2 linked regions of the Asanoa ferruginea genome follow. The protein of the gene in region 2 interacts with the protein of the main gene of each other region in a pairwise test. Links are inferred from orthologs where the notes say so. Each region holds a gene or a part of one and is shown on either strand. Other genes may lie near its edges. The genes, in order: rlmB and tsaE.

Region 1 (11,456 bases), 1.5 Mb from region 2 along the record:
TGGGTGGCACCGCCGTCGGGACCGGGGTCAACACGCCGCCCGGGTTCGCGGCCAAGGTGATCGAGCGGTTGCGGGCCGAGACCGGGTTGCCGCTGTCTGAGGCGGAGGACCACTTCGAGGCCCAGGGTGCCCGCGACGGCCTGGTCGAGGCGTCGGGGCAGCTACGCACCGTGGCGGTTGGGCTCTACAAGATCGCCAACGACATCCGGTGGATGGGGTCCGGCCCGCGGGCCGGCTTGGGGGAGTTGCGGATCCCCGACCTTCAGCCCGGGTCGTCGATCATGCCGGGCAAGGTCAATCCGGTGGTGTGTGAGTCGGTGCGGCAGGTCTCGGCGCAGGTGATCGGCAACGACGCGACGATCGCGTTCGCCGGTTCGCAGGGCGACTTCGAGCTCAACGTGATGCTCCCGGTGATGGCGCGCAACATCCTGGAGTCGATCCGGCTGCTGGCGGCCGCGAGCCGGATGCTGGCGGACCGCTGCGTGGTGGGGCTCGCTGCCAATGAAGAGGTGGCGTTGGCCTATGCCGAAGGGTCGCCGTCGATCGTCACGCCGCTCAACCGGCATCTCGGGTATGACGAGGCCGCGGCCATCGCCAAGGAGGCGCTGGCCAGCGGGCGGTCCATCCGGTCGGTGGTCATCGACCGAGGGCACGTGGCGTCCGGAAAGATCTCCGAGGCCGAGTTGGACTCCCTCCTCGACGTCTTGCGGATGACTCGGCCTTAGCCGCTGCCGCCGGCTAGGCCGCGGCCGAGCTGCGGCGGATCTGGAGCGGTGCGGGCTCCACCCGGTGCCAGTTGGGGCCGGTCTCGCTGGCCAGCAGCGCCCGGGTGGCCAGCGCGGCCATGTGTTCGACCGGCTGGCGGACCGAGGTCATCGCCGGCGTGGCGACGGAGGCCAGGAAGCTGTCGTCGAAGCCGACCAGAGCCACGTCGTCGGGCACCCGGCGGCCGCTTTCCTCCAAGGCCCGGAGCACGCCCATCGCGGTCAGGTCGCAGGCCGCGAAGATGCCGTCGAGGTCGGGGTGGGCGGCCAGCAACTCCTTGGTGCCGTCGAACCCCGCCTCCAGGCAGAAACCGCCCTCGGCGCCGATGGGCTCGTGGCCCGCCTCGACCGACGCGGAGTGGAAGCCGCTGCGGCGGCCGGTCGCACACGAGTTGCCCTGCTTGCCGTGGACGGCGACCACCTTGCGGCGGCCGGTGCGGTAGAGATGCTGCACCGCCGACCGGGCGCCCTCCGCGTTTTCCGCCTCGACCGACGGGACGCCCGGCGCCGAGTGGCCCAGGGACACGACGCGGGCGCAGCGGGCCGAGAAGCGGGCCGCGAGTTCTGGCGGCACGTTGACCAGGAGCGCGCCGACGCCGACGATCCGGGCGACGTCGTCGAGGCGGCGTGGGGCGTCGGGCTGCTCGATCACGTGGACGCGCATCTGGGTGTCGCTGCCGGCCAGCGCCGACAGGATGCCGGACATGACACGGCTGTAGTAGGGGTTGCTGCCCAGCATGACGGCCGCGTCGTCGATGACGATCAGGTCGATGACGTCGCTGTGGCCTTTTGCCAGGGCCCTGGCCGCCAGGTCGGGGTGGTAGCCCAGCAACTCGACGGCGTGCCAGACGCGGCCGCGGGCGTCGTCGGACACCTTGCGGCCGCCGGAGATCACGCGGGATGCCGTCGCGCGGGAAACACCGGCCGCGCGGCCCACGTCTTCTAGTGTCGGCTTCTTTGCCTCCATCACCGCATGTTAGGGGAGAGAGCGCTCTCCACGACATCCTGTTTTCGCTTTGTTCGGCATCCGCGAGCTGTCAGCGCCGCCCGGACCTCGCGCACCACCTCGGAAAACTCGCGCTGCGGCGAGAAACGCAGCACTAGCCAGCCATCGTTGATCATGACTGTTTCGCTGTGCCGGTCGGGCGCGCACCACAGGGCGACCCGGTATTCGGGCCAGGCCAGCGGTGGTCGGACCGCGAGCACCGGCGGGCGGGCCCGAGCCATCGGCAGGCCGGCCAGGAACAGACGGACCCGGAGCACCGACTCGGCCCGCGACGCGGCCGCGGCGTCGGCCAGCGACAGCGTGTGCGCGGCCCGGCGGCCACCCGGGCGGTCGGCCAGCCGGGCCGCGACCTCCGCGAGAAGATCCGGCGTCACGAGCCGGTGGAAGAGCAGCGCGTCGGCGATCGCCACCGCGTCGGTCAGGGGGAGCCACACCGCCGCGTCCCAGGCGGTGCGGGCCGGCGTGGTGACCGGCACCTCGGCCGACCCGCCGGGCAGCCGGCGGTGGCAGACGTCGACCGGGTCGAGGTGCACCCGGTGCAGGATGGTGCCGCCCGACGTGCCGACGCGGCGGTCACCGAGCACGATCAGATGGACCGGATCGTCGAGACCGGCGACCGACCGCAGGCCGTGCGCGGTCGCTGCCGATGGGCCGGCCACCACGACCGAGCCCGGAGGCAGCCGGACCAGCGTCGCCCGGCAGGCCAGCGCGTGGTCGCGGGCCAACCGCGAGTCGGCGTAGACGTTGTGGCGCAGCCGGGCCCAGCACGAGGCGCGCAACTGGTGCACGGACAGCAGGCCGGCCGACACGGCCGCGCTGCCGCGGAACACCTGCCACTCGAGCGCCGCGGGTCGGGGCGATTCGCGGGTCATGTCATCCAGCATGAAAAGAACGACGACCGGTGGACAGACCTGTGGATAACTCGCGTGATTGCGCCGTACACAGCCTGTGGATAACTCGGCGGAGGCTGTGGAAAGGCGCTAGGACCCGAGCGCTCCGGCGACCGCCGCAGCGGCCGCCGCCACCTGTGGGCCCACGTCGGCCAGGTCGAGTGCCTCCAGCGCGACCACGCCCACGCTCGCCTCCAGGCCGTCGACGCCGAGCACCGGCGCGGCCACCCCGAACGCGCCCGCCTGGAGCTCACCAACGGTGGTCACCGGATCGGGCGAACCCGACCGGCCCGCGACGATCGCCCGCCCGGCCGCGCCCCGCGCCAGCGGGTGCCGGTACCCGGCCCGGTAGGCCACGTGGAAGGCGGTCCAACTCGGCTCGACGACGGCGAGCGCCACTGCCTCCGTACCCTCGGCGATGGTCAAATGGGCGGTTGCCCCGACCTCCTCGGCCAGCCGCCGCAACGCCGGCAGCGCCGCCTCGATCACCACGGGGTGTGCGCGCCTGGCCAGGTGCAGCACCCCGGCACCCAGCCGCAACCGGCCCGCGCCGTCGCGGCGGACCAGGCCGTGTGAGGTGAGCGCGCCGACCAGCCGGTAGACCACGGCCCGGCCCACGCCCAGCCGGTCGGCGGCCTCGGTGACCGTGAGTCCTTCGGGAGTATCAGCAACCAGATAGAGCAGTCGCAGGCCGCGGTCGAGCGTCTGGGCGGTCTCGCCCGCCCGATAGACCGGCTGCGTCACACCGCGAGCATAGGCGTAAACGGATCAACGCTACCCTTGTCAGGTGACGCTGCGTTTGCATGACACCGCGACCCGGTCGGTGCGGGAATTCGTCCCGCGAGAGCCCGGCAAGGTCTCGATGTACCTCTGTGGCCTCACCGTGCAGTCCGAGCCGCACATCGGCCACCTTCGCTCCGGCGTCAGCTACGACGTGCTCCGTCGGTGGTTCGAGCGCAACGACTACCAGGTGAGGTTCATCCGCAACATCACCGACATCGACGACAAGGTGCTGCAGAAGTCGCTGGAGCAGGGCCGGTCGTTCTGGTCGATCGCCTACGCCAACGAGGTCATCCTCGACGCCGCCTACCGCTCACTCAACGTGCTGCGGCCGACCTACGCGCCGCGGGCCACCGGTCACATCACCGAGATGCACGGCCTGATCGCCCAGTTGATCGACAACGGTCACGCCTACGCGGCCGAAGACGGTTCCGGCGACGTCTACTTCGACGTCAAGTCCTACGCCGACTACGGCTCCCTTTCCGGGCAGCGGGTCGACGAGATGGCCAGCGCCGCCGACAGCGCCGACCGGGCCAAGCGCGACCCGCGCGACTTCGCGCTCTGGAAGGGCTACAAGCCCGACGAGCCGGTCGAGGCGCAGTGGTCGAGCCCCTGGGGCGCCGGCCGGCCGGGTTGGCACATCGAGTGCTCCGCCATGTGCCTGCGCTACCTGGGTCCGGAGTTCGACATCCACGGCGGCGGCCTCGACCTGACCTTCCCGCACCACGAGAACGAGATCGCCCAGTCCCGTTCGGCCGGGCTGCCGTTCGCCCGCTTCTGGGTCCACAACGGCCTGCTCAACCTGGGCGACGCCAAGATGGGCAAGTCGACCGGCAACGCGCTCGACCTCGACTACGTCACGGCGCTCGGCGTGCGGATGGTCGAGCTGCGGCACTACTTCGTCTCCGTGCACTACCGCTCCCGGATCGACTACTCCGACGAGGCGTTGCGTGAGTCCGCGACCGCCTACCGACGGATCGAGGGATTCGTGGAGCGGGCTGTCGAGTCGGTGGGCGCGATCCCGGCCGGCGACCTACCGGCGGCGTTCGCCGAGGCGCTCGACGACGACCTCAACACCTCCGGCGCGTTCGCGGTGGTGCACGAGACCGTGCGCGCCGGCAACACCGCGCTGGCGGCCGGCGACGACGCGGGTGTTCGCGCCGCGCTCGGCAGCGTCCGGGCGATGCTCGACGTGCTCGGCATCGACCCGCTCGACCCGGCCTGGTCGGTCGCGTCGACCGGGGGCACGCCGGGCGAAGAGCTGCGCGGGATCATCGACTCGCTCGTCGCGCTCGCGCTGGACCAGCGCGCGCAGGCGCGCAGCAGGAAAGACTGGACCGCCGCGGACGCGGTCCGGGACCAGCTCAACTCGGCCGGGGTCAACGTCGAAGACACCCCGCACGGCCCGCGTTGGACGATCGGAAGCAGGGACTGATGGCGGGCAACTCACAGCGACGTGGCCGACGGGTCACCCCCAAGAAGGGTGCGGCCGCCGGCTCCGGCGGCAAGAACCGGTCGAGCCTGTCCGGCAAGGGACGCACCCTGCCCGCCGACGAGCGGCCCTGGCACAAGGGCTACTCGGGCACCGAGAAGCTGCCCAACCGCACCGCCTGGAAACAGGCCAAGGAGAAGAAGGCCGCGGCGGCCGAAGGTCGGGCCCCCAAGATCGGGCAGCCGGGCACCAAGGACACCACCTGGGGCAAGGGCACCAAGGGCAGCAAGCCGAGGCAGAGCCAGCGGCAGGCACCGCAACGTGGTGGCAACCCGCGGGTGGCGCCGGGCCGCCGCTCCAACACTCCGCGCGACGCGCCGGAGTTGCTGGTCGGCCGCAACCCGGTGCTCGAGGCGCTGCGCGCGATGGTCCCGGCGACCGCGCTCTACGTCGCGCAGGGCATCGACATCGACGACCGGATCACCGAGATCGTCCGCACCGCCGGCGACCGCGGCATCCCGCTGCTCGAGGTCGGCCGCGCCGAACTCGACCGGATGACCGGCGGCGTCCTCCATCAGGGTGTCGGCATCCAGGTGCCGCCGTTCGCCTACGAGCCGTTCGACGACCTGCTGGCGGCCGCGCTGGAGCACCCCACGCCGCTGCTGGTGGCGCTCGATGGCATCACCGACCCGCGCAACCTCGGCGCGACGATCCGCTCGGCCGCCGCGTTCGGCGCGCAGGGCGTCTTCGTCCCCGAGCGGCGGGCCGCCGGCATCACCGCGACCGCGTGGCGCACCAGCGCCGGCGCTGCCGCACGGGTGCCGGTCAGCCAGGTGGTCAACCTGACCCGGGCGATCAAGGCAGCCCAGCGCGAGGGCTTCGTGGTGATCGGGCTCGACGCCGATGGCGAGACCGACATCTACAACCTGGAAGCCGCGGTCGGCCCGCTGGTGGTCGTCGTCGGTTCCGAGGGGCGCGGCCTGTCCCGGCTGGTCGGCGAGACCTGCGACATGCGGGTCGGCATCCCGATGGTGTCCGAGGTGGAGTCGCTCAACGCGAGCGTCGCCGCCGCGGTCGCGCTCGCCGAGATCGCCCGACGCCGGAGCGACGCCGCCTGACAGCCGGCGTTCACATCCAGCCCCCGACCGGTTCATCCGGGCTGGCTAGCTTCTCGGCTCATGACGAAACGTCGCAATGTATGGATGGGTGCGGCCGCGGCCGTCGCCCTTGCCGTGGGTGTCGCGGGACCGGCGTCGGCACACGATGCCGATGAGTTCGGCCCCGCGACCCTGACCGGTTTCGCGTCGCTCCCGGCGCTCACCTTCGTGCCCGCGAGCGAGCCGTCCGGTTCGCTGCTCGACACCGCGCCGGTCAACGGCGTTGCCGCACCCTGGGACGACCAGCCCGTGCAGGGCTTCAGCGGCATCGTCAAGAACGGCGACGGCAGCTACGAGGTGATGTCGGACAACGGCTTCGGCAACAAGGCCAACAGCGCGGACTTCGTCCTGCGCATCCACACCCTCGCGCCGGTCTTCCACGAGAACAAGGTCGACGTTCTCGGCGGCATCAACCTGACCGATCCCAAGGGGTACGTGACCTGGCCGCTGATCCGCAAGGACCGGGTGCTGACCGGCTCGGACTTCGACGTCGAGTCGATCCAGCGGGCCGCCGACGGCACCTACTGGATCGGTGACGAGTTCGGCCCGTTCCTGCTGCACTTCGACCGCACCGGCGCCATGATGCAGGCGCCGATCTCGCTGCCCGGCGTGTTCGCGCCGGAGAACCCGTTGCGCGGCACCACGCCCAACAACATCAACAGCAGCAAGGGCTTCGAGGGCATGGCGCAGTCGCCCGACGGCCGCAAGCTCTACCCGCTGCTGGAGGGCACCGTCGCCGGTGACACCCCGGGCACGCTGCGGCTCAACGAGTTCGACGTGCGCGCCGGCGGCTACACCGGCAAGCACTACGTCTACAAGCTCGACGATCCGGCCAACGCGATCGGCGACGCCATCGCCGTCGACGGCCACCGCTTCCTGGTCATCGAGCGCGACAACGGCCAGGGCGCCACCGCCAAGACCAAGCGGATCTACCTGGCCAACATGAGCGACCGCGACAAGGACGGCGCCATGGACAAGACGCTGGTCGCCGACCTGATGAACATCAACAACCCGAAGAAGCTCGGCGGCTTCGGCAAGACCTTCACGTTCCCGTTCCAGACGATCGAAGACGTCGTGATCCTCGACAACCAGACGATCGCCGTGCTCAACGACAACAACTTCCCGGGCTCGGCCGGCCGCACCGCCGGCGTCCCCGACAACAACGAGTTCATCACGCTGAAGCTCACCCAGAGCCTCAACGCGGATCGCCGCTTCATCGACTAAGGCCGCGGCCATGGCGAGGGATGCCCGGCCGTACCATGCAAGGCCGGGCATCCCCTCGCCCCGCGGAGGTCGGTAGATGCAAGGGCACGCGCTCGGGGTCGATCTGGGCACGTCCAACACGGTTGCCGTGTTGCGTTGGCCCGACGGGCGCACCCGACCGTTGCTGTTCGACGGTCAACCGCTGCTGCCCTCCGGTGTGCTCCTCGACGAGGCCGGCCGGCTGCACGTCGGTCGCGACGCCGAGCGGCTCGCCCAGGCCGACCCGGCCCGCTACGAGCCCAACCCGAAGCGACACGTCGACGCCGCCGGTGTGCTGCTCGGCGACCGCGAGGTGGCGACCGTCGACCTGCTCGCCGCGATCCTGGCCGCCGTCGCGCACGCGGCCGTCGAGGCGGTCGGCTACCTGCCACCGGCCACGCTCACCTATCCCGCGGCCTGGGGCCCGCAGCGCCGGCAGGCGCTGACCGAGGCACTGTCCCGGGCCGGCTGGCCCGCCAGCACCCTGGTGCCCGAGCCGGTCGCGGCCGCCCGTTACTTCGCTGAGGTGCTGCGCCGCCCGGTGCCGGTCGGCTCGGCGCTGGCGGTCTTCGACTTCGGTGGCGGCACGCTCGACATCGCGGTGGTCCGCAACGACGGCCCGGATCAGACCGGCCGGTCGCGGTTCAGCGTGGTCGCCTCCGGTGGCGTCGCCGAACTCGGCGGCCTCGACCTCGACGCGGCGCTGGTCGGCCACCTGGGCCAGGTGCTCGCCGGCACCGACCCGGCCGCCTGGGAACGGTTGCGCAACCCGGTCAACGCGGCGCAACTGCGCGACCGGCGGCGCTTCTGGGACGACGTACGCGGTGCCAAGGAAATGTTGTCCCGCGCGGCCGTGGCGCCCGTGGCGGTCCCGGGTGTCGACCAGGCCGTCCACCTCACCCGCGAAGAGCTCGAACGGCTGGCCACCCCGCTGCTGCGCCGGGGCGTCATGGAGACCGCGGCAGTGATCGAGAGCGCCAAGCTGCGGCCCGACCAGCTCGCCGGGCTGTTCCTGGTCGGCGGCTCCTCCCGGGTGCCGCTGGTGGCCCGGCTGCTGCATTCCGACCTGGGCCTCGCCCCGACCGTGCTCGAGCAGCCCGAGTTGCCGGTCGCCGAGGGCGCGCTCGCCGAGCTGCCGGCCCGTGCCGCGCACATCCCGGCCCAGGCGACCGCACCGGCGACCGTCCCGGCCGGGCCCGGCTTCGCGGCGCCGGAACCGACCTCACCGGCACCCGCCGGGCCGTGGAGCCCGCCGCCGGGGTCACCGGCCGCGCCGCGGCGACGCCTGCCCCGAAAGCTCTTGCTCCCAGCAGTGGCGCTCGCGCTGGTCGTGGTCGTCGCCGCCGTCTCGGTGATCGTCACCCTGCTCAACCGCGACGGGTACGACAAGGTCAAGTTCGCGGCGTTCAGCGACGTCGGCCAGCCGTTGCCGATGAGCGAACGGGCCTACGACGCGTTCAGCCACGTGACGGGCGACCGGGCCTACTTCGCCTACACGACCGAGCAGAAGAAGCTCACCGTCGTCGCCGCCGACGCCACGTCGGGCAAGCAGCTCTGGAGCCAGGACGTGCCTGACGCCGCCGACGACTGGCGGGGCATCCGGTCCGTGCCGGGCGCCGTCCTCGCTGAAGCCGACGCGATCGGCAGCACCGCGCCGCGCCGGCTTTCCGTGCTCGATCCCGACAACGGCCGCCGGATGTGGAGCGTCGACCTCTACGGCGAAGACGAGACGTTCGTCGTCGCCGACCGCCTGGTGGTCGTCGACCGGAAGAACGCGAAGCTGGTCGGCTACGGGCTGCGCGACGGTGAACGCAAATGGGACCTGGACACCCCGAAGAACCAATACGACGACACCAAGACCAAGGTGTACGGCGCGCAGACGCCCACCGACGTCGGCGGCCCGGCGGACTTCGCGGGCACGGCGCTGGACCCCGACCGCGACGACGACAAGCGGCTCGTGCAGATCAGCGCCGACCGCTCGGCCCGGGTGATCGACGCGGTGAGCGGCAAGATCCTCGACCAGCAACCCAACGTGGCCGACCCGGGCGACCCCGCGACGGTCTACGACGGCCAGCTCTTCACCGTCCGCACCACCGAGGGCACCGAGTTGTTCGCGGCCGACCTCGACGCCCTCGACAAGCCGCGCAGCATCTACCGGGCGGCCGACCCGCAGCGCCGGGCGGCGTCGCTGAGCGCCTGCGGCGAGAAGCGGATCTGCCTGCTGGAGCAGACCTCGTTCGACACGAAGACCACCGAACTGGTCGCGGTGCCGTTCGCCGGCGACGGCGCGACCTGGACGAAACCGGCGGCCGGGGTCGACTCGATCCTGCCGGTCGGCACCCACGTGCTGGTGCAGAGCGACGAGTCGGGCACCGACCACGTGGTCGGCTACGACGCGACCGGCAAGCAGGTGCTCGACAGCGACGGCGTCGCGGCGCGGGTCAACGGTGCCAGCGTGTTGATCTTCGGGAAGCCGCCGAGCCTCAGCGCCGCCGACTACAACGTGGTCGGCTGGGTGCTCGGCGAGAAGCAGCCGGTGCAACTCGGCGCGCTCGTCGGGGTGCGCTCCTCGACCTGCACCTGGTCGACCAGCGTCATCGCCTGCGCCGGCGACAGCGACCTGCGGTTGCGGCGCTTCGCCGGATAACACGAACGGCGGGCCGGTTGCCCGGCCCGCCGTCGTTGGTTGCTGTCGTGATCTAGAGGCGCGTGCCGGAGGTGGCGTGGAACGCGTGGTGCCGGTCGGCGCGCGGCTTGACGAACACGGTGTCGCCCATGTTGGGCATGTGCCGGCGGTCGGTGCGGATGGTGAACCGCTCGGAGACGCCGTCGAGGGCCGCGTGGCCGTAGATGTTGGCGTCGGAGCCGAGGTCTTCGACCAGCTCCACGACGACCGGCAGGCCACCCTCGGTCGGGCCGACCAGGTCGGTGTCTTCCGGCCGGAAGCCGACCGTCACCTTGTCGCCGCCACCGTTGGCCCGGGCCGCCGCGACCTCTTCACGGGTCAGCGGGATGAGCAGGTCAACGAACTTGGCGCCGGAGTCGGTCAGCGGCACCGTCTTGATGTTCATCGCCGGCGAGCCCATGAAGCCCGCGACGAAGACGTTGGACGGCTTGTCGTAGAGCGCCCGCGGGGTGTCGACCTGCTGGAGCACGCCGTCGAGCATGACCGCGACCCGGTGGCCCATCGTCATGGCCTCGACCTGGTCGTGGGTCACGTAGACGGTGGTGATGCCGAGCTTGGCCTGGAGCGAGGCGATCTGCGTGCGGGTCTGCACCCGGAGCTTGGCGTCGAGGTTCGACAGCGGCTCGTCCATCAGGAAGACCTGGGGCTCACGCACGATGGCGCGACCCATGGCGACCCGCTGGCGCTGGCCACCGGAGAGCGCCTTCGGCTTGCGGCCGAGGTATTCCTCGAGCTGGAGGAGGCCGGCGGCCTCCTTCACCCGGCGGTCGATCTCCGCCTTGGAGGTCTTGCGCAGCTTGAGCGCGAACGCCATGTTCTCGTAGACCGACATGTGCGGGTAGAGCGCGTAGTTCTGGAAGACCATCGCGATGTCGCGAGCCTTCGGGGGGAGGTGCGTGACGTCGCGGCTGTCGATGTGGATCGAGCCTTCGTCGACGTCTTCGAGGCCGGCGAGCATGCGCAGGCTGGTGGACTTGCCACAACCGGAGGGGCCGACCAGGACGAGGAACTCGCCGTCGCCGATCTCCAGGTCGAGGTGGTCGACCGCAGGCCGTTCAGTGCCCGGATAGATCCGGGTGGCCTGGGTGTAGGTGACCGTAGCCATGAGGGGACACCGCTTCCTTTCACCGGCAGGAACGTGCCGGACGATCCGAGTGAAAAGAGCTGCCGGCACGTCACCGCGCCGACACCTTGTCTGCAGGTCACCGTAAAGGTTTCTCGCATTGGTGCCAAGGTGTGGGCGCTCTCTGCCCCATTTGCCCTGGCAAGCGCCACCGGCGTGGGGGATCGCTATGCTGTGCTCAAAGCTGCCCCTGTAGCTCAGATGGCCAGAGCACTCGCCTTGTAAGCGAGATGTCGCCGGTTCGATCCCGGCCGGGGGCTCGTGGGACGCACCGCACTCATTTCGGGCGTCGCCGGCCAAGATGGCTCTTACCTGCTCGAGTTCCTGCTCGACCGCCGCTACCAGGTCGTCGGGTTCGACATCGACGAGGCGGCGC
Region 2 (11,456 bases):
TGCGCGACGCCGAGTGCGGCGGTCGGCTCGTCGAGCACCACGAGCTTGGAGTTCCAGATCACCGCGCGGGCGATCGCGACCGTCTGGCGCTGGCCACCGGAAAGGCTGGCGACGACCTGACGGATCGACTTGACCGTGCGGACCGACAGGCCGGCCAGCGTCTCCTGGGCCCGGCGCTCCATGGTCGCCTCGTCGAGGATGCCGTTCTTCGTGACCTCGCGGCCAAGGAACAGGTTGTCGACGATGTCCAGGTTGTCGCAGAGCGCCAGATCCTGGTAGACGACCTCGATGCCGAGTTCGTTGGCGTGCTTGGGGTTCGTCACCGAGACCGACCGGCCTTCGAAGAGGAACTCCCCGGAATCGAACGGCTGACTGCCGGCGATCCCTTTGATCAGGGTGCTTTTGCCCGCGCCGTTGTCGCCGACGAGCGCGGTCACCTGTCCCGCATATGCATCGAAATCCACGTCCTGTAGGACGTGGACCGCACCGAAGCTCTTGTTGATCCCGCGCAGCGACAGCAGCGGCGCGGCGTCCTCCGTCGCCGTCACCGCCCCCGCAGCACCCTCCGGCACCGTCATGGTCACCTCACTAGTTGTTTCCCGGCCCGGCAGTAACCGTGGCCGTAAGCGCCCAGAAGGCCCGGCAGGTCTCGCCTGCCGGGCCTCTTGGCGTCACTTAGCTAACGCCTGCCTTGGTGCAGAGCTCGGCGTACTGGCCGGTGCAGATGTCGCTGGCCTTCCAGAAGCCGTCCGCGATGACGTCCTTGACGGAGTCCTTGTAGATGGCCTTCGGGGTCGCGAGCGCGGAGGGGACGTCCTTGTTGAGGACGGTGTCCTTGACCGCGCCGTTGACCAGGTCGCTGCCCGGGGTCTGGCCGTTGATCAGCGCGATGGCCAGCTTCGAGGCGGTGTCGGCCTCGACCTTGATCGCCTTGTAGACGGTCATGCACTGGTTGCCGGCGAGGATGGCCTGGAGGCCTTCCTTGCTCGCGTCCTGGCCGGTCACCGGGACCTTGCCCTGGAGGCCGTTGGCGGTGAGCCGGGCGATGATGCCCTGGGCCATGGTGTCGTTGGCGGAGATGATGCCGTCGACCTTGCCGCCGTTCTGGGTGTAGAGCTGCTCGAACGCGGTGCCCGCCACGGTGGCGTCCCACTTACCGGTCTGGTCACCGACGATCTTGTAGTCGCCGCTGTCCACCTTCGGCTTCAGCGCCTCGACGTAGCCCTGCTTGAACAGCGAGGCGTTGTTGTCGGTCGGGTCACCGTTGATCTGAACGATGTTGGCCTTGGTCTTGCCAGCGTCGGTCAGGCACTTGGTGAGGCCCTCGCCCATCAGCTTGCCGACCTGCACGTTGTCGAAGGAGACGTAGTAGGACGCGCCTCCACCCGGGGTCAGGCGGTCGTAGTCGATGGTCTTGATGCCAGCGGCCTGGGCCTTCTTCAGGCAGGCGCTGCCGGAGTCGGGGTCCAGGTTGACGATCAGGAGGACGTTGACGCCCGACGTGATCATGCCATCACAGAGGGTGCCGAACTTCGCCTTGTCACCATCGGCGTTCTGAATGTCGGCCGTGATGCCCGCGCCGTCAAACGCGGCCTTGAGCAGCGGTCGGTCGTTGGCCTCCCAGCGCGGCGAGGTGGCGGCGTCGGGGAGGATCACGCCGACCTTCTTGGCGGCAGCGGTGCCCCCGCCACTGTCTCCGCCCGAGTCGTCTGACCCACACCCCGCAAGTGCCAGCGCGCCGACCGCCATAGTGGCGACGGCGACCGACAGAAATCGGTTACGCATAACCTTTGACTCCTTCATGGCCGTTGAGCGGACCGCGTGGCCAGGGTGGCGCCATTGGCCTCCGCCAACCAGCGATCCGAAACACAAAATACTCGCGCATTTGGCGCCCAACCTCGCGCGGTCGACACGCTGCCGTAACGATCCGGTCACGGCACTGGAACCGGCTTCGATGCGTTCGGGCGAGCCGAGAAAGCGCTCTCAGAGCGTACGCTTTCGCCCGCGGAGAGGGGATAGGTTGACTTTGGATACTCGTGCGTCAGACGCCGACCGACAGCGCGTAGTCGAGTTGTTACAAAGCCATACCGCGGTCGGTCGCTTGACTCTTGACGAGTTCACCGACCGTGTTGGCGTGGTCTACAACGCCGATACTTTGGCCGATCTAGCTCGGGTGACCAGCGATCTTCCGGCCCTGCCGGAGAAGCCGGGCGCGGTCCGCCGAGACCTCCTTGCAATGTTCGGGATCGCCGCCGTGACCTTGTTGTTACTCGCGCTCTACATGGCCGTTACCCGTTAAGGACGCCAAGTTACGCCACTGTCGAATAAGGACTTTCGCGCCGTTTGGGGTCGGAACCGGCTTCGGCAGCCGCGGGCTCGTCGTCGCCGTGCCAGGAACGCCACAGCGCCGCGTAGGAACCGCCGGCCGCGACCAGCTCGGCGTGCGAGCCGAGTTCGGTGATCCGCCCGTCTTCGACCACCGCGACCCGGTCGGCGTCGTGCGCCGAGAAGAGCCGGTGCGCGATGGCGATGACGGTGCGTCCCTGAAGCACTGCGGCCAGTGACCGCTCCAGGTGGCGGGCGGCCCGCGGGTCGATCAGCGAGGTCGCCTCGTCGAGCACCAGCGTGTGCGGGTCGGCCAGCACCAGCCGGGCCAGCGCGAGCTGCTGCGCCTGCGCCGGCGGGATGGGGTGGCCACCGGTGCCGACCACCGTGTCCAAGGTGGACGGCAGGGCGTCGACCCAGTCGAGCGCGTCGACGGCCGACAGGGCCGAGCGCACCTCGTCGTCGGTCGCGCCGGGCCGGGCCATCACCAGGTTGTCGCGCACCGTGCCGATGAACACGTGGTGCTCCTGGGTGACCAGGGCGACGTGCGAGCGCAACTGGTCGAACGGCAGCGCGGCCAAGGGGACGCCGCCGACGGTGACCGCGCCGGCGGTGGGCGCGTGGATGCCGGCCAGCAGCCTGCCCAGCGTCGACTTGCCGGCGCCCGACGGGCCGACCATCGCCAGCCGCTCCCCCGGCTCGATCGTCAGGTCGATGCCGTGCAGGACATCGCGACCCTCCACATAGGCGTAGCGGACCCCGCTGGCCACCAGCCGCTCGCCGCGCGGTGCCGCGGCGGCCGAGTCGGCCGGCGCGGGACGGCCGGCGACCCCGAGCAGGCGGGCCAGCGAGGCGCCACCGACCTGAAGCTCGTCGAGCCAGGACAGCAGGCGGTCGATCGGGTCGGTCAGCGCCTGCACGTAGAGCGTCGCGGCGGTCACCTGGCCCAGCGTCACCCAGCCCTCGAGGTAGAACCAGCCGCCGATGAGCAGGGTCGCCACGACCGGCACCACATAGCTGATCTCGACGACGGGGAACCAGACCGTGCGGAGCCACAGTGTGTAGCGCTCGGCCGAGTAGGAGCGGCGGATGTCGTCGTCGGTGCGCTCCCGGCGGCGGTCCTGAAGGCGCAGCGCCTCGGTGGTGCGGGAGCCCTCGACGGTCTCGCTGATGCCGTCGGTGATGTCGGAGTATGCGGCGTTCTCGCGCAGGTAGCCGGCGGGGGCGCGACGCAAATACCACCGGGTGCCGGCCCACAGCAGCGGCACCACGATCAGGCAGGGCAGCGCCAGCAGCGGGCCGGTGAGCACGATGGCGCCGACCACGAACCCGCAGGTGACGATCGCGATCAGCGTCTCCGGCACCGCGAAGCGCACCGTGTGCGAGAGCGCGGAGACGTCGCGCGAGGTGCGGGTGAGCAGGTCGCCGGTGCCGGCGCGTTCCACCGTGGACAGTGGGATCGCCAGGATCCGGTCGACGAACTCCTCGCGCAGCTCGGCCAGCACCCGCTCGCCGAGGCGGGCCGAGCAGAAGGCGGCGAACCTGGTCAGCACCGCCTGGGTCACCACGAAGGCCGCGATGGCCAACGCGATCCGGTCGATCGCCCGGGTCGTGGTGCCGGTCGACAGCCCTTCGACCAGCTTGCCCAGCAGGCGGGGCGCGACCAGGCCGGCGACGGCGGCCAGGCCGTGCAGGCCGAGCGCGACCGCGAGGCTGCCGGGATGGCGGCGCATCAGCCGGCGGGCGTATTTGCGCACCTCGGCCGCGTCGGCGACGGGGAGTTGTTGACTCATTGGTCTTCCTCCCTGGTTACGGTCGCGCGGTAGTCGGGGTGGCGGCGCAGAAGGTCGCGGTGAGTGCCGGCCGCGACCACCAGGCCGTCGGCGACGAAGGCCACCTCGTCGGCCCGGTCGAGCACCAGCGGGCTGGTGGTGCAGACGACCGTGGTGCGGCCGGCCCGGGCGGCGCCGAGCCGGGCGGCGATGCGGGCCTCGGTGTGCGCGTCGACCGCGCTGGTCGGCTCGACCAACACCAGCGTCTCCGGGTCGGCGACCAGCGCCCGGGCCAGCCGCAGCCGTTGCTGCTGGCCGCCGGAGAACTCGCGGCCGCGCTCGGCGACCGCGGTGTCGAGCCCGGCGGGGAGCGCGTCGACGACATCGACGGCGCTGGCCGTGTCGAGGGCCGCCGCGATCGCGCCGTCGCCGCTGCCCCGCGGGTCGAGCTCGGCCCGCAGCGGCCCGGAGAACAGGCGGGCGTCGTTGTCGGCCACCAGGATCCGCTCGCGCACCGTAGTCAGGTCGAGCTCGGCCAGGGAGACGCCGGACAGGGTCACCGTGCCCTCGGCGAACCGGCCGAGCCGGTCGGCGATCGCCGCCGCGTCGACCGGATCGCGGGCCGCGATGGCGGTGAACCGCCCGGGCCGGACGGTCAGCCCGGACTCGGCGTCGACAAGCGGGCCGGCCGGGGTGGTCACCGGAGCGGCCGGGGAGGTGAACTCCGGCTCGAGCGTGAACATCCGCACCACCCGGCGGGCCGCCACGTGCCCGCGGGTCAGCCGATCGATCGCCTCGGTGAGCTGGCGCAGCGGGCTGACCAGGAACGCGGCGTAGCCGTAGAGGGCGACCAGCTCGCCGACGCTGATCTCGCCGCGCAGCGCGAACCGGGCGCCGAGCCAGGTGACCAGCACCAAGAACATGCCGGGCAGCAGGATCTCCGAAGCCGCGAGAAGGGACTCGATGCGGGCGACGCGGACGCCGGCGGACCGGAGTTCCTGCGACTCGGTGCGGTAGCGGCCGGCGAAGGTCGACTCGCCACCGACGCCGCGCAGCACCCGCAGGCCGGCGACGATGTCGCCGGCCCGGGTGGTCAGCTTGCCCTCCTGGTCGCGGTAGACCTGCTGGCGACGTTGCAGCGGCTTGATCAGGCTGGCGGCGATCAGCATCATCACCGGCACGCCGACCACGACGATCAGCCCGAGCGGCACCGAGGTGCGCAGCAGGATGACGCCGACGGCGACCACCGCCACCAGCGAGCCGGTGCCGCGGGCGGTGATGTCGAGCGCGCCGCCGATGTGGTTGATGTCGGACGTGCCGATGCTGACCACCTCGCCGGTCGCCAGCCGTTTGGGCAGCGTGGCGCCGACCCGGTTGGCCTGCCGCACGGTGAGCTGGATCGTGCGGTAGGCGGCGGAGAGCCAGTTGAACGCGGCCATCCGGTGGCGCAGGATGCCGGTCACCCCGGTGACCAGGCCGAGGCCGAACAGCACGGCGCCCCAGCGCAGCAGGCTGTCGGCATCACGGTCGGTGAGCCCGGCGTCGATGGCCCGGCCGACGGTCGCGGGGATCAGCGCCTGGCTGAGCATCCAGATGATGGCGAAGGAGATCGCGGCCAGCATCGACGGCCAGGTGCGGGCCGCCAGCCACACGAGGTAGCGGGTGGCCGACCTGACGTCGGGGTCGCCGGGATCACCGACGGGTAAGGGCCGCATAACAGGACGAAGCTAAATGATCAACTCCGTGCGGCGCCACCGATTAACGGTCGACGAGGGTGAAGTCCCATTCGTGCGGTGGCCTGGCCACCAGCAGCGGTGGCGCGGCCGGCAACGGCTCCGGATCACTGCGCCATCTGGAAATCACGACGCAGCGGTCGTCGGACGACGAGAACACCTCGCTCGCGATGTGCAGCGGGTTGACCTCGATCCGCGGCAGGGCCGTGTCGCAGACCCAGTGGACGAGGTCGGGCAGGCGGCCGGGCTCGGCACGGGCCTCCCACATGCGAGCGATCACGGGGCCGGACATTACACACTCACGAGCGTCAACGGCATCGCAGAGTCGGCCGGAAGATCCAGCCGGCTGGGGCGGACGCCGGCCGCGACCAGGTGCGAGCCCAGCGCGGCGACCATCGCGCCGTTGTCGGTGCAGAGCTTCGGGCGCGGCACCCGCACGGTGATGCCGACCTTCGCCGCCCGCTCCTCGGCCATCGCCCGCAGCCGCGAGTTGGCGGCCACCCCGCCACCGATCACCAGCGTGTCGACGCCGTGCTGGCGGCACGCGGCGATCGCCTTGGCGGTCAGCACGTCGCAGACCGCGTCCTGAAAGGACGCCGCCACGTCGTCGACCGGCACCGGCTCGCCGGCCCGCTCGCGGGCCTCGACCCAGCGGGCGACGGCGGTCTTAAGGCCGGAGAACGAGAAGTCGAACCGGTGTGCGGCCTGGTCCTTGGCCGCGGTCAGGCCGCGCGGGAACTGGATCGTGACCTGCCCGGAGCGGGCCGCCCGGTCGATCGGCGGGCCGCCCGGGAACGGCATGCCGAGCAGCCGGGCCACCTTGTCGAACGCCTCGCCGGCCGCGTCGTCGATGGTCGAACCGAGCGGGGTCACCCCGCCGGCCAGGTCGTCGACCAGCAGCAGCGACGAGTGACCACCGGAGACCAGCAACGCGATCGCCGGCGCCGGCAGCGGGCCGTGTTCCAGGGTGTCGACGGCGACGTGTGCGGCCAGGTGGTTGACGCCGTAGACGGGCTTCTCGGCGGCCATCGCGTAGCCCTTCGCGGCGGCCACGCCGACCAGCAGCGCGCCGGCCAGGCCGGGGCCGGCGGTGACCGCGATCGCGTCGATGTCGGCCAGCGTCACGCCGGCCTCGTCGAGCGCCCGCTGCATCGTCGGCACCATCGCTTCCAGGTGTGCCCGGCTGGCCACCTCGGGCACCACACCACCGAACCGCGCATGCAGGTCCACACTGGACGCGAGCGCGTCGGCGAGCAGCGTGGTGCCGCGGACGATGCCAACGCCCGTCTCGTCGCAAGAGGTCTCGATGCCGAGGACCAGGGGTTCGTCAGTCACGTCTCATCACCAGTGCGTCTGTGTTGCTTGGTTGGTAATAACCACGGCGTACGCCGATCGGCTCGAAACCGTAGGTGGCGTAGAGCTTCTGGGCCGGTGCGTTGTCGATCGCCACCTCCAGCAGCACGGCGGGTGCCTTCTGCCGGGCGGCCTCGGCGAGCAACGCCTCCAGCATCATCCGACCGATGCCCTGGCGTTGCGCGTCGCGCCGGACCGCGATGTTCTGGATCCACGCCTCGTCGCCGTTGACCGCCAGGCCGCCGTACCCCTGGATGCGCTCCTGCTCGTCTTCGGCGACCAGGTAGTAGTGGCCGCTGGACAGCTCGTTCCAGAACATGCCGGCCGACCACTTCTCGGCGCCGAACAGGTCTTCCTCGATCGGCAGCAGGGCGGCGATGTGCCACCAGCGCAGCCGGGTGAGCGTGACGATCACGGCAGCACCGGCTTGTGCCCTCCCGCCGCGACGGCGTCGGGCCGGCGGAGGTAGAGCGGGATGAGTTGCTCGCTCGGCGCACCGGCGCGGATCCGCTCGGCGGCGTGGGCGGCGAACCCTTCGACCGTGGGGTAGCGCGGCTCGTCGAGCACCTTGAGATCCAGCCGGTCGGCGTAGAGCAGGGCGCCGTCGCCGAGCGCCACGGTCGCGTCCGCGGCCAGTTCGGCGACGCGGGCCGGCTGGTCGACGTGTGGGCCTTCGCGCCGGGAGCCGTCCTGGTCGTAGATCGCCCAGTAGACCTCGCGCCGGCGCGCGTCGGTCGCGACCAGCGTCACCTGCCCGGGCGCGCCGCCGATCGCGTCGAGGGAGCACACCCCGTAGGTCGGAATGCCCAGCGTCTGGCCCATGCTGGCCGCCGTGACCAGACCCACTCGGAGGCCGGTGAACGGGCCGGGGCCGGTGCCGGCCACGATCGCGCCCAGGTCGCGGACGGTGGCACCGGCCTGCGAGAGCGCGAGCTCGACCAGCGGAGCCATCCGCTCGCCGTGCTGCGGGCGCTGGTCGACCGTGCGGTGTTGGGAGCGCACGGCGAAACCGGTCGCGGTGACCTCGACCACGGCGGCCAGGACGGCCTGGGTGGAGGTGTCGACGACGAGAGCAAGCACGATATGCACCTTATCCGGGTGGTCAGGCGGGCGCCGAACGGCTCCAGTCGATCGTGGGCTGGCCGGCGTCGGCGAGGGCCTTGTTGGCGGCGCTGAACGGGCGGCTGCCCAGGAACCCGCGCGGGTTGAGCGGGCTCGGGTGGCCGGCCTCGATGACCACGTGGGCGGGGTTGCTGACCAGGGCCGCCTTCTTGCGGGCGTAGCTGCCCCAGAGCAGGAAGACCACCCGGTCGGGCTCGTCTTCGAGCGCCCGGATGGTGGCGTCGGTGAACGCCTCCCAACCCTTGTTGGCGTGTGACCCCGCGGCTCCCTCGCGCACCGTGAGCACCGCGTTGAGCAGCAGCACCCCCTGGGTGGCCCAGCCACGGAGGTCACCACCGTCGGGAGCGGCGGAGCCGAGGTCGGCGGCCAACTCCTTGTAGACGTTGCGCAGCGATGGCGGGACCCGGACGCCGGCCTGGACGCTGAAGCTGAGCCCGTGTGCCTGCCCGGCCTTGTGGTAGGGGTCCTGGCCGAGGATCACCACCCGGGTGTCGGCCGGCTTGCACAGCCGGTAGGCGGTGAACAGGTCGGGTAACGGCGGGAAGACCGTGGTCGCGGCGTATTCGGCCGCCACGAAGGCGCTCAGGTCGGCGGTCGCGGCCGGGTCGAGGTGTGGCGCCAGCGCGGTCTGCCACTCGCTCGGCAGCAGGTCGGTGAGGTTCATCGGGCGTCCTCGGTCAGCGCGGCCACCCGGCTGGCCCAGTCGCCGCCGGCCGGCTCCAGGGTGATCACCCGGGTGTCGTCGTCGCGCCGGTCGATGCGTACGCCCAGATGGTCGTCACGCAGTTGCTCCACGATGCCTTCGCCCCACTCGACCACGGTGACCGCGTCGTCCATCGAGGCGTCGAGGTCGAGCCCGTCGATCTCGGCGAGCGGGTCGGCGGCCGCACCGATCCGGTAGGCGTCGGCGTGCACGAGCGCGACCGTGCCGCCGCGGGCCGGATCGGGCCGGTGCACCCGGGCGATCACGAAGGTCGGCGAGGTGACGTCGCCCTGCACCCGCAGCCCGGCGCCGATGCCCTGCACCAGCGCGGTCTTGCCAGCGCCCAGCGGGCCGGTGAGCACGACCAGGTCGCCGGGGCGCAGCAGCGCGGCCAGCCGGGCACCGAACGCCCGGGTGTCGTCCACAGTGGTCAGCTCGATCATGCTGAGGTCTTCTCCAGAAAGGCGATGAGCGTCGCGTTGACTTCGTCGGCGTGTTCGAGCATGACGACGTGGCCGCTGTCGTTGACCTTCACGAACTCGGCGTCGGGCAGGTGCCGCAGGATCTCTTCGGAGTGCGCGACCGGCGTGATCATGTCTTTGTCGCCGACGATTATCACCGTGGGCGTGCGTTCGAGCGCGGCCAGGGCCGGGTAGCGGGCGTGCGTGTAGAGGGTGCGCAGATAACGGGCGACCGTGTCGACCGAGGTGCGCGAGTTCATCTTCTCCACATAGGACACCAGCGACGGGCTGGGCCGGGACTCGCCGAAGCCGTAGCGGCGGGTGAGCAGCCAGGCCAGGTCGGAGGCCGCGGTGCGGGCCCGGTCGATGGTCGGGCCGGTGAGCCGGGTGGCGCTGTTGACGAGCGGGAGCAGCGGGCCGCCGACCCGGCCGATCACGGCGGGCAGCCCCAGCCGGGTCTCGTCGATCAGACCACCCGAGGTGGCCATCAGCACGCAGCCCTTGACCCGGTCGTCGAAGAACTCGGGGTAGAGCTCGGCGAACGCCATGATGGTCATGCCGCCCATCGAGTGGCCGATCAGGATCATCGGGCCCTCGGGGACGGTCTCCTGCAGCACCGCGTGCAGCGTCTCGCCGAGCGCGGGCAGCTCGTATTCGCCGGTCTCGAGCTTGCCGGAGCGGCCGTGGCCGGGCTGGTCGTAGAAGACCATCCGGTGCTCGCCGCGCGCGGTCAGGGCGCTGCGCTGGAAGTGGAAGGTGCCCATGTCGAGGCAGAAGCCGTGGACGAAGACCAGCGTCGGCTTGGCCGTGACGGCCGCCGTCGGCTCGACCACCTCGACGCGGATGTCGGTGCCGTCAGCGGTGGTGACGGTCACCAACTCGTCGTAGGGCAGGCGGTCGAAGGGCTCGTCCACGTAGGGGTCAGCCACGCCGCGCTTCGAGCGGCGGACGACCGCGCGCTCGACCGCGATCCCGGTGGCGATCCCGGCTGCGGCGAGACCGACCACCGCGCCGAGAATTCCCGCGCGGCGTCGGGTGCTCATTCACCGGCCTCGCTCTCGCTGTGGTAGACGCGTGGAACGCGAGTGCTGCCGAATCGGGTGACGATCTCGTAGTTGATCGTGTCGATCGCCGCGGCCCAGTCGTCGGCGCTAGGACCGCCGTTGCCGAACAGCGTTGCCACGTCGCCGGGCGCCACCGGCTGGTCACCGACGTCGAGCACGATTTGATCCATGCAGACCCGGCCGGCGATCGTGTGCCGGACGCCGTCGATCGAGACCGGCCCGATGTTGGAGGCGTGCCGCGGGACGCCGTCGGCGTAGCCGAGCGGCACGACGGCGAGCGTGGTCTCCCGCGTCGTCGTGTAGGTGTGGCCGTAGGAGACGCCGGTGCCGGCCGGCACCCGCTTGGTCAGCATCACCCGGGCCCGGGCGGTCATCGCCGGACGCAGCCCGAACTGCACGCCCGGGATCGGCGACAGGCCGTAGACCGCGATGCCGGGGCGGACCAGGTCGAAGTGGGCGTCGGGGCGGGTCAGCGTGGCGGCCGAGTTGGCGATGTGGCGGAGCTGTGGCCGGACGCCGAGCCGCTCGGCCACCGCCAGCGCGTTGCGGAACTGGTCGAGCTGGTGGTCGATCGTCTCGTGGCCGGGAGCGTCGGCATAGACGAAGTGGCTCCACACCCCGATGATCTCGATGGCGCCGTCGGCCTGGGCCTTGGCGGCGGCCTCGACCAGGGCTGGCCAGTCGTCAGCGGTGGCGCCGCCCCGGGACAGGCCCGTGTCGATCTTGAGGTGGACCCGGGTGGGACGCTGCGCCCGCTCGCCGGCAGCGACCATCTCGTCGAGTTGACCCAGGCTGGCCGCGCTGAGGTCGATGTCGTTGGCGACACCTTCGTGCAGCGGCAGCCCCGGCGACAGCAGCCAGGCCAGCACGGGCGCGGTGATGCCGGCCCGGCGCAGGCCGAGCGCCTCGTCGAGGGTGCAGAC

The links.
Region 1: the proteins of tsaE (region 2) and rlmB interact in binary tests that used the Escherichia coli proteins (3 or more experiments, as listed by UniProt). The link is inferred for Asanoa ferruginea from one-to-one orthologs.

What each region holds. Positions count from the first base shown.
Region 1 is NZ_QUMQ01000001.1:2,769,585-2,781,040, forward strand. Bases 3,933-6,932 are described here. They hold rlmB (23S rRNA (guanosine(2251)-2'-O)-methyltransferase RlmB), read left to right. Parts: upstream 3,933-4,874; coding sequence 4,875-5,990; downstream 5,991-6,932. Other genes in these bases: cysS (cysteine--tRNA ligase), read left to right, coding at 3,933-4,875; DFJ67_RS13175 (esterase-like activity of phytase family protein), read left to right, coding at 6,051-6,932. Also shown: DFJ67_RS13145 (class II fumarate hydratase), read left to right, coding at 1-725; DFJ67_RS13150 (LacI family DNA-binding transcriptional regulator), read right to left, coding at 739-1,731; DFJ67_RS13155 (hypothetical protein), read right to left, coding at 1,731-2,642; DFJ67_RS13160 (IclR family transcriptional regulator), read right to left, coding at 2,751-3,404; more of cysS, read left to right, coding at 3,448-3,932; more of DFJ67_RS13175, read left to right, coding at 6,933-7,253; DFJ67_RS13180 (Hsp70 family protein), read left to right, coding at 7,330-9,918; DFJ67_RS13185 (ABC transporter ATP-binding protein), read right to left, coding at 9,971-11,062; DFJ67_RS13195 (GDP-mannose 4,6-dehydratase), read left to right, coding at 11,342-11,456. UniProt on the Escherichia coli protein: Specifically methylates the ribose of guanosine 2251 in 23S rRNA.
Region 2 is NZ_QUMQ01000001.1:1,281,029-1,292,484, forward strand. Bases 7,709-10,708 are described here. They hold tsaE (tRNA (adenosine(37)-N6)-threonylcarbamoyltransferase complex ATPase subunit type 1 TsaE), read right to left. Parts: upstream 9,452-10,708; coding sequence 8,966-9,451; downstream 7,709-8,965. Other genes in these bases: tsaB (tRNA (adenosine(37)-N6)-threonylcarbamoyltransferase complex dimerization subunit type 1 TsaB), read right to left, coding at 7,709-8,263; ung (uracil-DNA glycosylase), read right to left, coding at 8,286-8,969; DFJ67_RS06295 (alpha/beta fold hydrolase), read right to left, coding at 9,448-10,512; alr (alanine racemase), read right to left, coding at 10,509-10,708. In the rest of the region: DFJ67_RS06240 (ATP-binding cassette domain-containing protein), read right to left, coding at 1-548; DFJ67_RS06245 (sugar ABC transporter substrate-binding protein), read right to left, coding at 676-1,785; DFJ67_RS06250 (DUF1707 SHOCT-like domain-containing protein), read left to right, coding at 1,955-2,299; DFJ67_RS06255 (ABC transporter ATP-binding protein), read right to left, coding at 2,310-4,118; DFJ67_RS06260 (ABC transporter ATP-binding protein), read right to left, coding at 4,115-5,812; DFJ67_RS06265 (hypothetical protein), read right to left, coding at 5,856-6,110; tRNA (adenosine(37)-N6)-threonylcarbamoyltransferase complex transferase subunit TsaD, read right to left, coding at 6,122-7,165; rimI (ribosomal protein S18-alanine N-acetyltransferase), read right to left, coding at 7,158-7,598; more of tsaB, read right to left, coding at 7,595-7,708; more of alr, read right to left, coding at 10,709-11,456. UniProt on the Escherichia coli protein: Required for the formation of a threonylcarbamoyl group on adenosine at position 37 (t(6)A37) in tRNAs that read codons beginning with adenine.